DNA from 4 places in the Brevibacillus sp. NPDC003359 genome. Region 4 is predicted to be linked to each of the others. Evidence: riboswitches for the same ligand, from Rfam matches in the RefSeq annotation. Region 4 holds a riboswitch; each other region holds the start of a gene.
The links. A riboswitch is a leader RNA that binds a small molecule or an ion and turns the genes downstream of it on or off. The one in region 4 is predicted to bind cyclic di-GMP.
Positions count from the first base shown of each region.

Region 1: linked by a shared signal. The riboswitch ahead of ACFYU8_RS28635 (methyl-accepting chemotaxis protein) and the one ahead of ggt (gamma-glutamyltransferase) in region 4 are both predicted to bind cyclic di-GMP.
Region 2: linked by a shared signal. The riboswitch ahead of ACFYU8_RS30110 (N-acetyltransferase) and the one ahead of ggt (gamma-glutamyltransferase) in region 4 are both predicted to bind cyclic di-GMP.
Region 3: linked by a shared signal. The riboswitch ahead of ACFYU8_RS15880 (DUF5317 domain-containing protein) and the one ahead of ggt (gamma-glutamyltransferase) in region 4 are both predicted to bind cyclic di-GMP.

Region 1 is NZ_JBIAOR010000021.1:43,558-47,104, reverse strand. It holds gene ACFYU8_RS28640 (transporter substrate-binding domain-containing protein) at 1-29, opposite strand, end outside; gene ACFYU8_RS28635 (methyl-accepting chemotaxis protein) at 146-2,119, opposite strand; cyclic di-GMP riboswitch class I at 2,192-2,291, opposite strand; gene ACFYU8_RS28630 (formate--tetrahydrofolate ligase) at 2,429-3,547, opposite strand, start outside.
Region 2 is NZ_JBIAOR010000026.1:14,980-18,526, reverse strand. It holds gene ACFYU8_RS30120 (DNA alkylation repair protein) at 45-752, opposite strand; gene ACFYU8_RS30115 (hypothetical protein) at 881-1,066, opposite strand; cyclic di-GMP riboswitch class I at 1,257-1,345, shown strand; gene ACFYU8_RS30110 (N-acetyltransferase) at 1,539-2,090, shown strand; gene ACFYU8_RS30105 (methyl-accepting chemotaxis protein) at 2,092-3,547, shown strand, end outside.
Region 3 is NZ_JBIAOR010000005.1:31,980-35,526, reverse strand. It holds gene carB (carbamoyl-phosphate synthase (glutamine-hydrolyzing) large subunit) at 1-510, shown strand, start outside; gene argF (ornithine carbamoyltransferase) at 455-1,426, shown strand; cyclic di-GMP riboswitch class II at 1,519-1,602, shown strand; gene ACFYU8_RS15880 (DUF5317 domain-containing protein) at 1,773-2,324, shown strand; gene ACFYU8_RS15875 (HD-GYP domain-containing protein) at 2,308-3,547, shown strand, end outside.
Region 4 is NZ_JBIAOR010000005.1:246,773-250,319, forward strand. It holds gene ACFYU8_RS16855 (glutamine--tRNA ligase/YqeY domain fusion protein) at 1-818, opposite strand, end outside; gene ACFYU8_RS16860 (SET domain-containing protein) at 898-1,515, opposite strand; cyclic di-GMP riboswitch class I at 1,795-1,883, shown strand; gene ggt (gamma-glutamyltransferase) at 2,066-3,547, shown strand, end outside.

The DNA of each region.
Region 1 (3,547 bases), on a different contig from region 4:
GCCAAGATTGTTTTTGTAATTTTTTTCATCTGGTTTCTCCTCCTGTTAAACGGTAATGAATTTAGTTATCGGAAACAAACTCCATCATCCCCTAATGGCATCCCCCCTTTCAAAGAAAAGGTCTTACAACTTTTCGAATTGCCTCTTACACAGTAAACCTGCGGATTCCTTGCTGTAATTCTTCTGCCACTGCGTTCAACCGCTCGACAGACTGGTCAATTTCCTGGATGGCTTGAAGTTGCTCTTCGGTTGCCCTTGCCACTGTTTGTGCATCGAGTGAAGCATGTTTCGCGATGTTATGCATTTCATCCACAGAAGCACTCACCTGCTCCGAGCCTGCTGACATTTGTTCAGATGCTGCGGATACTTCCAAAATGTGCGCGGCAACGTTACGGGACGATTCCAAAATATGCCCAAAGATTTCGCGAACCTCTTCTACCAGTTGAATACCTTGCTGTGCGTTTTGGTTGCCCTCGGTCATGACCTCTACCGCGTGACGAGTATCCTGCTGGATTTCCCCGATCAGCATCGCGATTTTGGATGCGGATTCCTCGGATTGGTTTGCCAGTTTTTTCACCTCTCCGGCAACTACAGCAAACCCACGTCCATGTTCGCCAGCACGTGCTGCCTCGATCGAAGCGTTCAACGCAAGCAAGTTGATTTGCGAGGTCAACTGACTGATCGTATCAAGAATGCCTTCGATTTCTTTGGATCGATTGTTTAGCTGCTCGATGGCTACTGTCGCCTTCGATGTCCCCTCGCCAATGCTTCCCATCTGGCGAACGGCCTGCTCTACCACGGCAGTCCCTTGCTCGGCCTGCTCTGTTGCTATCTGGGCAGCCTCAGAAACATGTGCCGACGTCTCCGCGATTTTCACGATGCCTGCGGCCATGTCATTCATAGACAACGCGACATCCTGCGAGCTGGTTGCCTGCGCCTCTGCTCCCTCAGAAATTTGTGCGATAGACAAGCCAATCTGGTTGATGTTTTCCGTCGCTTGTTTAATACCTTCCGATACTTCCTGACTAAAACGCTGTACTTGATCAGACGACAAAGATACGTCTTCGATCAAATTTTTCAAGTACGATACCGTCTGGTTAAAGTCACGTGACAAAACCGCGATTTCGTCTTTTCCGTCAACGGTTACTGTCTCTCTCAAATTCCCCTGAGACACTACATTTACAGCGTGATTCAGACGCTCAATTGGTTTCACCATGCGTACCGCCAAGAAATAAACGAGGACAACCCCAATAGCCAACACGATGAGGGAAATGACCATCAATCGGGCCGATAGTTGGTCGACAGGAGCATGCAGCTCAGCTACAGGTGCCGTAATGTATACGCCCCAGTTCAAATTGGTAGGAGCATAGGACGCAAATCGCGCTGTATTTTCGTATCTGTATTGGGCGATTCCATGATTCCCTTTCTTGATATCTTCGAAGGCCGTTTGCAGTTCGAGAATACCCATGTTGAGAATCGATTCCTTCAGAATGTATTCACTCGTTGGGTGATAAATAAATGTTCCTGTTTTACTTACTAAAAAGGCGTAGCCAGATTGGCCGAACGTCTCTTCGGACACTTTTTTCTGGATGTCATCGATTGGGATAGTGGAACCGATATAACCGTATTGACGATTGTCCTTCATCATTGGAACGACAAGCGTCACGATGTTATTCCCTGTCCGCTTCGAAACTACAGGCTCGGAGACAACTACCTTCCCTTCCCCCTTGCTGGCTTCCTTAATATGCGGACGATCCGAGATATCGGTCACTTCACCCTTGAAATTGATCACTTTCTTTCCGCTTAAATCATGCGAAAAGAAGAACGTCTCAAACTCGGGGTTTTTCTTTTGGGCTTCTTGAATGAGCTTCAGGTCATATTCGACATTGTTATCAGCCGACATCAATCCTCCCACCGCTCTTACAATCTCAATTTTTTCTTGAAAGAAACCATCAATACGAATCGAGAGGTTGCTAGCTGACAACTCAGCTTCTTTGTCCAGACTGTCTGCCAATAGATTGGAAGCACTCCAATAGCTTGCACCGCAAACCGTGCCCAAACTTATGACCAACAACAAGCACAAAACGATAATTAGCTTATTCTTCAAACTATTTTTCATACCGAACCACTTCTCCCTTCTCTTCTTTCAACAAAAAAAAGACTGCCCACCGACAGCCCATCATGACCACGGTATGGCAACCCGGCTGTCCTAGCTGCGAAAATCATCGACTTTCGTCCTTAGACCCGTGGCTTTGCGTCCCTGCCTTTCAACAGGTTTGCCTTTGTCATTCCTTGTTGTTTTTTCAATGAAAGTCCACTTTTTTTCAATCTCACCTTTCATTTCCCATAACTTTCCGCTTATAAACCTCAAAATGGAAAAAAAGCTGACAACCTTTTACAGTTGTCAGCTTTTCGTCAAACTTTTTCATTAGCTTAATCCGCTCACTTGCCCATCCTCGTCTACATATAACGATTCAGCAGCCGGCTTTTTCGGGAGTCCTGGCATTGTAACCAAGCTTCCGGTCAGTGCCACGATAAAACCAGCTCCTGCTGATATGCGCACCTCGCTCACTTGAATCGTGAAGTCTACAGGTGCCCCCAACAGATCAGCACGATCCGTAAAGGAATACGGTGTTTTCGCCATGCACACAGGCAGATGGGACATGCCCATTTCTTCTACCTTTTGCATCGTTTTCAGCGCAAGCGGCGAAAAGACAACCCCTGATCCACGGTATACTTCTTTTACGACCGTCTCAATCTTGTCTTTTATGCTGAGGTCTTCCTCATACAAGAATCGGAAGGAGGAAGGCCGCTCTGCTGCACGAGTCACTTTTTCAGCCAGCTCGACACCGCCTGCTCCTCCTTCTGCCCATACCTTGGAGAGTGCCGCTTCGGCTCCGGCAGCTTGGCACAGCGCAATTACGGCATCAATCTCTGCCTGGGTATCCGTCGCAAAATGATTGATAGCAACCACTGCTGGCACACCGAACTTCTGCAAGTTTTCCAGATGTCGCTTGACGTTTTCGAAGCCTTTTTCCAGAGCAGACAAGTTCTCCACTGCCAGATCAGGTACTTTTACCCCGCCGTTGAATTTCAAGGAGCGAACCGTAATGACCACGACAGCAGCCGATGGTGTCAGGCCTGCTTTTCTGCACTTGATGTCAAAAAACTTCTCCGCTCCCAAATCCGCACCGAAGCCCGCCTCTGTTACGACGTAATCCGCTAGCTTCAAAGCTGTCTTGGTTCCAATCACACTGCTGCACCCATGCGCGATATTGGCAAAAGGCCCGCCGTGAATAATGACCGGAGTCCCCTCGATTGTCTGTACGAGATTGGGCTTGATGGCTTCCTTCAAGAGAACGCACATCGCCTCAACAGCGTTGATTTCTTCTGCCCGTACAGGCTGATCATCGAAATCGTAGCCAATAATGATATGGTTCAACCGCTCGCGCAAGTCTGCCAGATTCTCGCTTAGGCATAAAATTGCCATGATTTCCGAAGCGGTCGTAATCATGAAGCCATCCTCACGCGTCATCCCATTGCCATC
Region 2 (3,547 bases), on a different contig from region 4:
AGCACCTTAGAAATATACGCCAAATAAATGAGAAAAATGTCCGACTAGCAGATGCACGTCTTTTTCTTTTTTCCGACACTCCCTCGTTCCTCTATCTTTTTGATATAGTCCGTAGCCAACGGAACCTTGCACGCTGTTTGTCCGACGTCCACATGTACTTTGCCAATCGCTGCGGCCACTTCCAACGCTTCCTGATGAAGTTCTGGTACATACGCGCCTACTGAAATAACGAATTGATTCATGGTGTACCGTACGCGATTTTGTTCCTGGTGAATCGTCTCCTTCACTCTCATGAGGAGCCGTTTGATTTCTTCTTTATCTAGCAGTTCATCGGGAGTAATCGACAGGTAGTTCGAATACGTATTCCACCCACATGTGGCTACCATCTCTTCTTTTGATTGGAGCCATTCCCGTGCCAGCTCCATGGCAAAATTGCTCTCAGCTGCTACACTCGCAACCGTATATTCGGCGGGCGCGTACCAAGATACTTTCTTTACCCACGCCTGCAGCCGCTCTTTTGTCATGCTCTTCGGGTCAACCGTCAATCCGGCCAAGTACATGGCGTCGTAGTTTCCCGTGTCGTACAGCGCCTGGACGAGCTGCTGGTCACGCTTTACCTCCTTGACCAGCTTTTTCATATCACCGACTCGCACGCCAAACAAAGGCTCTTTAGCCCCATGCCGCAATAACGTTTTTTTCGTCTGTTCTGTCCCCATCGCTTCGAGCTTCTGCATGACTTCTTCCAGCGTCATCTTGTTACCCTCCTTTTTCTTCTATTAATAGGATAACCAGCAGCGTTACCTCCAACACGAAAAAACCCTCCATTCAAAGGAGAGCTTTTTCCTGAAGAGCTTGACGCGCTTTTGCGCTTTTTCTATCTTTACGCCTGACTGGTTACTTTGATATACGAAACATTTCTGACGTTGATGACAACATCATCGTACTGTAACCATCCGCCATCTTGATTTGCGACCATTTGAATGATCTCTTCCGGTTCCGTCGTTTCGATGCTAATCGTTTCGCCGCCCCCGGAAAAGTAAAATTGAATCACTTTTACTTCCTTCATAAAATCCCCTCCTATTCCTTCTAGTTATCGGATAGTTGGAAAATTTTTGTTACGGGTGATTTTCGGGAAATACTTTATGAACAATTAGTTAATTTTCCCTACCAAAACTTGACAAGGATATTTCTTTTGGCTTATATTTTCCATAATTATATCTAGCAAAATTCGACACATATTTACAATTTTTTCTATAAACCGAAAAAGGCAAAGTCATCGAAAGGTGGCGACGCAAAACCACGGGTCTACAGTCTAGTCTTTGACCATGATAGCCGGGTTGCCATCATCTTGTGACCATTTTTTGATGTTGGTAGCTTCGGTTGTTCCATTATGATGGAACGGCCTTTTTTTGTGTTTACTTTTTTGAAAGGAGGATGAAAGCATTTTCATTTTCATTACGGATGGCAAAGCATAACTTTTGAGACGTCAAACTTACACAACATGATTCAATCAGAGAAAATGATGGAGTGGAGAAGTTATGTACAAACAAGTAGAAACCGTACAAGATTTAGCAAAGTTTCATGAAATCAAAGAAGCAGTCTGGACAAGCATGGGCTTCGAAATGGAGTACGCGAAAGAAGGCTCTGCTCTGTTCCTTTTAATCGCTGATGATGGTGAAGCTGGTGGAACGTTTGAGATGACACCCTTTTCCAAATCAAGTCCTTATATGAAATCACTTTTTCAAGATGCTGTTACAGCAGACATGAAAGTAATGGAGGTAGACAGTCTCGCTGTTTTGCCGAAATACCGCGGACAACTAGGGCAGAAAGGCATTTGCCTGATGATAGATTTCGCTGAAAAGCATGGTTACACCCACGCAATCGGTGTAGCAGATCCTACTTTTTTTAAGTTTGTTAACAAGAAATACCAAGTAAAGGCAACTCAGACCAGAGATATCGTCTTTTACAAAGGGGCCGACGCCATTCCGACCCTTTTCCACTTAAAAGAAGTCTATGAAAATAAGCACGATCCCAAATATTCCTGGTACAATTCGTCATCCAACCAAGTAAAAGTTGAGGTAGGTGGGTAACATGGATAACATTGATCTATTGAGAAGAAGAAACAATTGGGTCGTAATCGTATTCGCAAGTATTATTACGGTTGTTCAGGTCTTAAACCTTTTTCTAGGCGTATCGTACACATTCGTTCTCACGATACTGGGTATTTTGTATGGCGTGCTGGCACCTTTTACTTACATCTCCAATCGCCCGAGCTTCCGTGAAAAAGCAGCGCCCTTCATGAAGTTTTTCAACCTCGCCGTAATCGGGATTTTCATGTTCATCATAGTTGGACTAGACCCGCATATGATCAATATCATGACCATTATGTTCTTTGTAGCAGTCATGGGGATTTATCAAGACCGACTCATTAATATTTTGACGATTGTATCAACATTGGGTATTGTCTCTTACTACTTCCTGACACAAAGAGAGACGATTTTCCATTCGACTAATAATCTTGATCTGATGTACTTCCTGCTTACCTTCTGCTTCGTCTCTGTCACGAGCATGATGCATGCAGTATTCAATAACAAGCTGCAACAAGAAAGCGAGCAACAAAAGCAAGAAGCGATTGCCTCGAAGGAATCGTTGCAACGTGTTCTGGATCAGATCAATGAATCACTCGGCTCTATGCAAGACTATCAAGAGAATTTGAACAAGGTGACGGATGGCGTGAACATTCGTGCTGTGGAAACAGTTGCTTCCCTGCAAGACATTATGGAGTCCTTTACGATCCAAACCGGCAATACGGACGAGCTGCGTCGGGAAATGAGCTCGACGAATCTGCAAGTTGAGGACATGACCCGCTCTGTTACGGAGATGCATGAGTACGTAGAATCGACCAAAGAAGCCACTAACGAGAGCGGCAAACGCATCGGCAACATCGGCAATGACTTTGAACGATTCATCACGGATATCCAAGGTACGAATCAGCTGATCCAAGAGCTCAATAAGGAAACTGAATCGATTGGGAAAATCATTCAAACTATTTCCGAGATTTCTGCACAAACCAATCTGTTGGCACTCAATGCCACGATTGAAGCATCTCGCGCAGGTGAACACGGCCGAGGCTTTGCTGTCGTAGCGGATGAAGTACGCAAGCTGGCTGAATCCTCCAAGCTATCCTCTGAGTCGATCTCGAACCTGCTCATGACCATACGCGAAAAAATGAAGCTCGTATCGGATATGATTTCCGAGTCACAAACTTCTTTTGAGAAAAATAGCGAGGGCATCCTCGAAGTACAAGAAATGTTCACCAATGTAGACAACTACATGCAAAACTTTGCGGATAAAACGAAAAACCTGCAAGAGTTCATCATCCATGTTCACAGCATGATTCAGGAAGTCGGCGCAAAAGTTGAAGTCAACGCAGATATTACCGACAAGAACAAAGAGAGCCTGGAAGAAGTGCTTGTTCTCGTTTCTGAGCAAAAAGAAGAAGTCGTTAAGGTCTCTGGCGGCTTTGAGAAAATCGAACAGCAAATGC
Region 3 (3,547 bases), 210 kb from region 4:
TCGACGGGGGAAGTTCTCGGCTTGGGGCGTTCATTTGAAGAAGCAGCAGGCAAGGCTTTTGCTTTCAAGGACAATTTGTACGGCGACTGGCAAAAAGGTCAGTTGGTCATGATTTCTTTGGCAGATGGAGATAAGCAGGACAATGTAAGAGAGTTAATCGGGCAAATGCAAGCAGACGGCGCCAATCTGGCGGCGACCCCAGGAACTGCTGAGTGGCTGACAGCCGAAGGAATTGTCGTAAAGCATGTCGTGGCAGATGAAGCAGCGTGGATCGAGCTGTTGCAAAAGGAAGAAGCGGCTTTCGCTCTCGTTACTGCGACGAAAGGCAACCGTCAGGGCCGGACAGGATTTGCTCTGCGAAGCCGTATGGTACAACAAGGTGTGCCATTGTTCTCCGCTGTCGATACGTTCGAGTTATACGTGAAGTCGATTATGAAGAAAAGAGGTGGCTCGCATGCAGCCAGTGAAGATATTGGAACACTTTCAAAACTTGCCGTTACAAAAGCATAAAGGAAAAGATTTCTTACGCGTCGATGAATTCAACGGAGAAGAATTGATGGAGCTGCTCCATCTGTCTGCTCACGTCAAGCAATTGCAAAAGCTGGGACAGCCATTCCAGCCTTTGCAAGGCAAGACGTTGGGAATGATCTTTGACAAGGCTTCGACCCGTACGCGCGTCTCCTTTGAAGTAGGGATGCATCAGTTGGGCGGCTTGGGGATGTTTATGAGCGGAAAAGAGCTACAGCTCGGGCGCGGTGAGCCGATCAGCGACACAGCAAAAGTTCTCTCCCGGTACGTGGATGCCATCATGATTCGCACCTTTTCCCACTCCTATGTAGAAGAGCTTGCCGAGCACGCGTCGATCCCCATTATCAATGGCTTGACTGATCTGTACCATCCTTGTCAGGCATTGGCTGATCTGCTGACGATCTGGGAGCACAAAGGCAAGTTGAAAGGAGTCAAGCTCGCCTATGTAGGAGACGGCAACAACGTGGCGAACTCACTGGTGCTGGGCGCAGCTCTGCTAGGTCTGGATGTGCGGGTGGCTACTCCGGTTGGCTACGAAATGGATGCAACAATTGTCGCAAAAGCTACAGCATACGCGAAACAAAGCGGCGGCAACATGATGGTAACCACTGATCCGACAGAGGCTGTCATGGGGGCAGATGCTGTATACACGGACGTTTGGACTAGTATGGGTTTTGAAGAAGAAAATGAGGTGCGATTAAAAGCATTTGCCGACTATCAAGTGAACGAAAAATTGGTAGCAGCAGCAGATCGTGATTATCTCTTCTTGCATTGCTTACCAGCACATCGTGGAGAAGAAGTGACAACCGGGGTTATCGACGGATCGCGCTCTGTTATTTTTGATCAGGCTGAAAATAGATTGCACGCACAAAAGGCGATATTGGCAGCGCTGGTGTGAACATAGTTCTAGTTAAATAGAACTAGCTGTAATTAAATCGAATAGACTATGAATCTATGATTGCCGAATTTTGTCACTTATGTGTAAAATAAAGGTAGGAAAGAAGCAAAGAAGTACGGACTGTATCTGGTCGCTTGGTCCGTATGGAGCCAGTAGCGAAGCCAGCTTTCTCCACTATGCCTGAAGGGGGGAAAAGAAAATGAAAAAATGGTTCGCGGCAATTATGATGGTGGTAGCAATCGTAGCAGCTACATCTGCAAACTTCCATATTGGATAATAAGCGTATTGGAGAAACAAACACCGCTTGGCTGAGTGGTGTTTTTTCTTCAAGCTTGGAGGAAACAACATGTTATTGGATGTAATTGCCCTATCTTTTCTCGTAGCATTGCTGCGAGGGGGAAGAATCAAACAATTTCCTAAATTCAATCAAGTGAAGCTTCTTGTTATTACCATACTGCTACAGGCTTGTGCAGTTTTCTTCCCTTCATTTGGTGGCGTTTTCATATCGATCGCGTATGTGTTTATTTTGGCTTTCCTCATTTTTAACCGAGAATTTGAAGATATGCGGATATTTTTAATCGGCTGGTTTCTGAATGCGATTGCAATTTGGTCTAACAATGGAAAAATGCCAATCGATTTAGTCCAAGCAGCAAAGCTTCCTTATGATCTAGAGCCAGTTATAAACGGAACGAATTTCAAGCATAGTGTATTGACGGAAAGTTCAAATTTTCCATTTTTAACGGATGTCATCTACATGCCATCTATCATTCCTCGAATGATTAGCATCGGCGATATTTTTATTATGTTAGGCGCCTTTTTACTTGTTCAGCGATTGATGAATAAACCTATTTCATTACTACAACTTCGCGAAGGTAAAAGTTATGCGACAAAAAACTGATTATGCGAACTGGATAAAGGGGATTGTTGTACAGGTTGGATTTGTCATTGCAGCAATCTATATTTTTTACACATCTTCATCTGAATGGGCCGTTCGTGAGCATTGGGGGGTATTATCTACCTATACCCTCTTGACCATTTTTTCTTGTTTTGCTCCCGTGCGTATATCGAATACGATTTTAACAGTGAACAATGCTGTAATCTTTTCGGGTATCTTGTTGTACGGTGTATGGGTAGGGGTATGGGCTGCTGTTATCGAGTCTTTAATCATTGCTTTCCTGGTAAGGTTTAATCCGTTAAAGGCTATTATTAATATTGGGCAATTGTTAATGACTATATGGACAGTATCGTTTTTGAAAGATTGGATCGAAAGCTTCGGAACCGTTTCTCCTATTATTAGCGATTTGTTCTTGGCTGTTGTTTATTGGTTTGTGAATCTGACATTATGTGGATTGGGTATCTCCTATTTTCATCAAATGACTTGGGCACGAACCGTAAAGATGATGGCAAAAGGCTTTACCTCGACTTACTTGTTGCTATTAATTCTAGCGGGGGTTGGTTCACGCTTAGTCGAGTCGTATGGCCCGCTGACATTAGTCCCGATGATGATTGCGTTTATTACGATCAGCTACGTGTTTCATCATTACTATGACAATCTTCAAAGACTTCAGCAAAAAGTAGAAGAGGTCAAATCATTCAATCACAACTTCTTAACGACAATGGCTGCTTCCATTGACGCACGAGATCGATACACAAGTGGACATTCTCAGCGAGTAGCTTACTGGGGAAGAGAAATTGCTAAAGATATTGGTTTGTCTGAACGAAAAGTGGAAGATGTTTATATCGGGGGAATCCTGCATGACATTGGAAAAATCGGCATCGAAGACGAAATTCTCAATAAAAAAGGAAAGCTGACCCCGGAAGAGTACGACAAGATCAAGCAGCACACGGTCATTGGCTACGAAATTATTTTGCAAGCAGGGATGTTCAATGAATTGCTTCCTGCAATCCGCTCCCATCATGAGCGAATAGATGGAAGGGGATACCCGGATGGTTTAGCTGGGGATGAAATTCCGCTGATGGCGAGAATTTTAGCCATTTCAGACGCCTTCGATGCGATGGTGGCGGATAGGCCATATCGAAAAGGCTTGCCCGTCGAGGAAGCGCTTCAAGAAATCAGACGAGGCTCCGGTACCCAATTTGATCCGATATTGGCGGAGCATT
Region 4 (3,547 bases):
CGTTTACTCATAACGGTATTGGTCAGGTTCAAGCGGGCGAATTCGTACTGGCGTGGTACACTCTCCATTTCGCACTCGCGGACTACCCAGTCGTACAGTGGGCGATGATCTTCGAACTCCAGTGAGCACAAGGAGTGTGTCACGCCCTCAATGGCATCCTCCAACGGATGAGCGAAGTCGTACATCGGATAGATGCACCATTTGTCGCCCGTATTGTGATGGGTTGCATGGGAGATTCGATACAGAACCGGATCACGCATGTTGAAGTTCTGAGAGGCCATATCGATTTTCGCACGCAGCACCTTTTCCCCGTCCTTGAATTCCCCTTGGCGCATCCGTGCAAACAGATCCAGGTTTTCCTCCACAGATCGGTTGCGGAACGGACTATCTGTGCCTGGCTCTGTCCATGTTCCACGCATTTTACGCATGTCTTCTGCAGACAGATCGTCTACGTAAGCCAGACCTTTTTTAATCAACAGCACTGCACGGTTGTACATCTCTTCAAAGTAATCAGATGCAAAAAACAACCCGTCCCATTTAAAGCCAAGCCATTGAACGTCCCGCTTGATTGCTTCTACGTATTCGATGTCTTCCTTCACCGGGTTGGTATCGTCAAAACGCAGGTTGGCCTTTCCGGAAAATTCCTGTGCCAACTCAAAGTTGAGGCAAATCGCTTTCGCATGTCCAATATGAAGATACCCGTTCGGTTCTGGGGGAAAGCGGGTAATGATTTCCTTTACTTTGCCCTCTTGCAAGTCATCAATCATGATATTGCGGATAAAATTGGATGCCGCTACCTTGTTTTCCAATGAAATCAACCTTTCACTTCACCTTTACATTCCATAATACTGATTCTCTACCCAGAGTTCAACAAAATCGGGTCGTTGACCGACCCGCTCACGTCTTCCATTGCTGCCTCGTTTGCCATTGTGGCCTGCAATACAGATGAATGACAGAATCAACCGCTAAGCGCTGCTCCGTGATCCCTCGAATCGTTGCGAGATGCTTTGGGGAAATCAGATGCAGCAAGGGCTGTTCAACATGATTGAAACGTTGGAATGCTTCCACTGCAATTCGATCCCACTGTGGATAATATCGAAGCAAATCATCAGGCATCACCCTAGAGCGATCCGTGTCGGACTCTGGCAAACAATCAAAAGGTTCATCCAGATTCAACGTCCCATAATCATCAGTCAGCTCTTCACCCGGCAAAATATCCCGTGCAGCCAATTCCAGATCATACATGGTAGGCACACAATTCGCGTGAAAGCTGTGGTTCACGTACCTTGCCTTATCCCAACAAAGAATGTACTTTCCGAACTGGTTCTTGAATGAATATTTTTGTACGTCCTGTTTTCGTAATGAGTCAAGTCTTTCCACAAATGCCGGGTCCAATACCTGATCCAGATCGTCTTGTGCCCATACAATGGTTCCTTTGGGAATCAGCTTTGTCGCAAACACACCGTACCCGATCTGAGCGTTCCTATAGCGCAATTCTGTATCGGGATGCATCATGGCTGATGTTTCACTCCTTGGCAATTACAATGCCTTTTTACTATCATAAGCAGTTCAGCCCCAGGAGGTGTGTGAAACTATGACAATCCACACTCCATTTTTCAAGCCCCTTTTTCACATTGGAGCCATCTTCAACACTTATTTTCTGGATGAAAATAATTTTTCTTATTTACCCCAAATGTTAAATAGTCTATATTATTGGCAAACGGAGTTTTATTAGGAACATTTTCCCACGACGATCAAATCAGTATATGTGTCAATTTACTACTTCATCCATTGATATCGAAACGGCATACCCGGGGAAATCCGGCGACGCAAAGCTACAGGGGCTACCTCCGGAACAGCGGACACGCTTGCCAGCTACCGAAGTATTGATGTAGGACGAGACCAATGATCCTATATCATTGGTCTTTTTTTGCGCTCATTATGTCTATTTTTGTCTATTTTTGTATGTTTGTGTATTTTTAACTTTTAAAGGAGGTGGGGCAACAGCGGATAGCCGGTTTAATGAAATCATTATTCTATTCATCATGAAGGAGGTTTCATAGGAATGTCATTCTGGAAGAAACTCTCGACCGTCGCGCTGACTGCTGTCTTCGGGTTATCAACATTCTCTGGGGCACAAGCTGCAAACCGTCCAACATCGATGTCACCGAACGCAATGGTGACGACTCCTCACTATCTGGCTACGGCTGCGGCCCTGAAGACATTGGAAGACGGTGGAAATGCAGTAGATGCTGCTATTACAGCCGCTTCCACATTAGCTGTCGTCTATCCTCATTACACAACCATTGGCGGAGATAACTTCTGGCTCATCTACAATGCCAAAACAAAAGAGCTGAAGGCGCTGAACGGCAGTGGTCGCGCAGGCGAAAAGGCAACCATCGACTATTACAAAAACAAAGGCTACGAAAAAATCCCGTCCCGCGGTTATGAATCGGCAAACACTGTCCCTGGTGTCGTCTCCGGCTGGTGGGAGGCGTACAACTACGCCCATAAAAGCATGGGCAACAGTAAGCTTCAATGGAACAGACTGCTGGAGCCTGCCATTGGATACGCCGAGAACGGATATCCAGTCTCCCCCAACCAAGTATATTGGACGAAATACGCCACAGATCCAACTGACAATGACTTGAAGAATCTTCAACGTTTTGATGGATTCCGTAAAACATTCCTGAAGCCCAACGGCGATCCCTATGCAGCAGGCGAAATCCTCAAACAAAAGAATCTTGCCAATACTTTGCGAATCATTGCAAAAAAAGGCGCTGACGGTTTTTATAAAGGAGAAGTTGCTAAAAAAATCGTAGCAGACATGCAAGCCAACGGCGGATTACTCACGTTGAAAGATTTTGAGAAGCACACCTCCACTTGGGCAGATCCAATTTCGGTAGACTACCGCGGTTATAAAGCGTACAACGTTCCGCCTAACTCCCAAGGCATGGCATCACTCTCTATTCTTAATGTTTTGAATAACTTTGACCTCAAGAGCATGGGTGAAGGAACACCCGATTACTATCACACGATTGTGGAAGCTACCAAACAGGCTTTTGCTGACCGCGACAAATGGCTGACTGACCCTGCCTTTGTGGATATCCCTGTGGATGAGCTGTTGTCCAAGCAGCACGGGAAAGATTTAGCTGCGCGCATTGATATGAAGCAAGCCGCCAAATCCGTAGAACCGCTTGATCCAAAAGGCGATACAACCTGGTTCGGGATCGTCGACAAAGATGGAAATGCAGTGTCCATCATTCAGAGTCACTATTTTGACTGGGGTTCCGGCATCGTAGCGAAAGATACGGGCGTCCTTTTACAAAACCGCGGAAGCTATTTCTCTTTGGATTCCAAACACATCAATCACTTGGAACCAGGAAAACGCACCTTCCACACAATTAACCCAGCTATGCTCTTTAAAAGGGACAAGCCTTATCTTCTCTACGGAACACAAGGGGGAGAAGGACAGCCGCAAACGCAAGCCGCTCTCGTCACGCGTATCATCGACTTTGGTTTCAGCGTGCAAGACGCAATCGAAGCG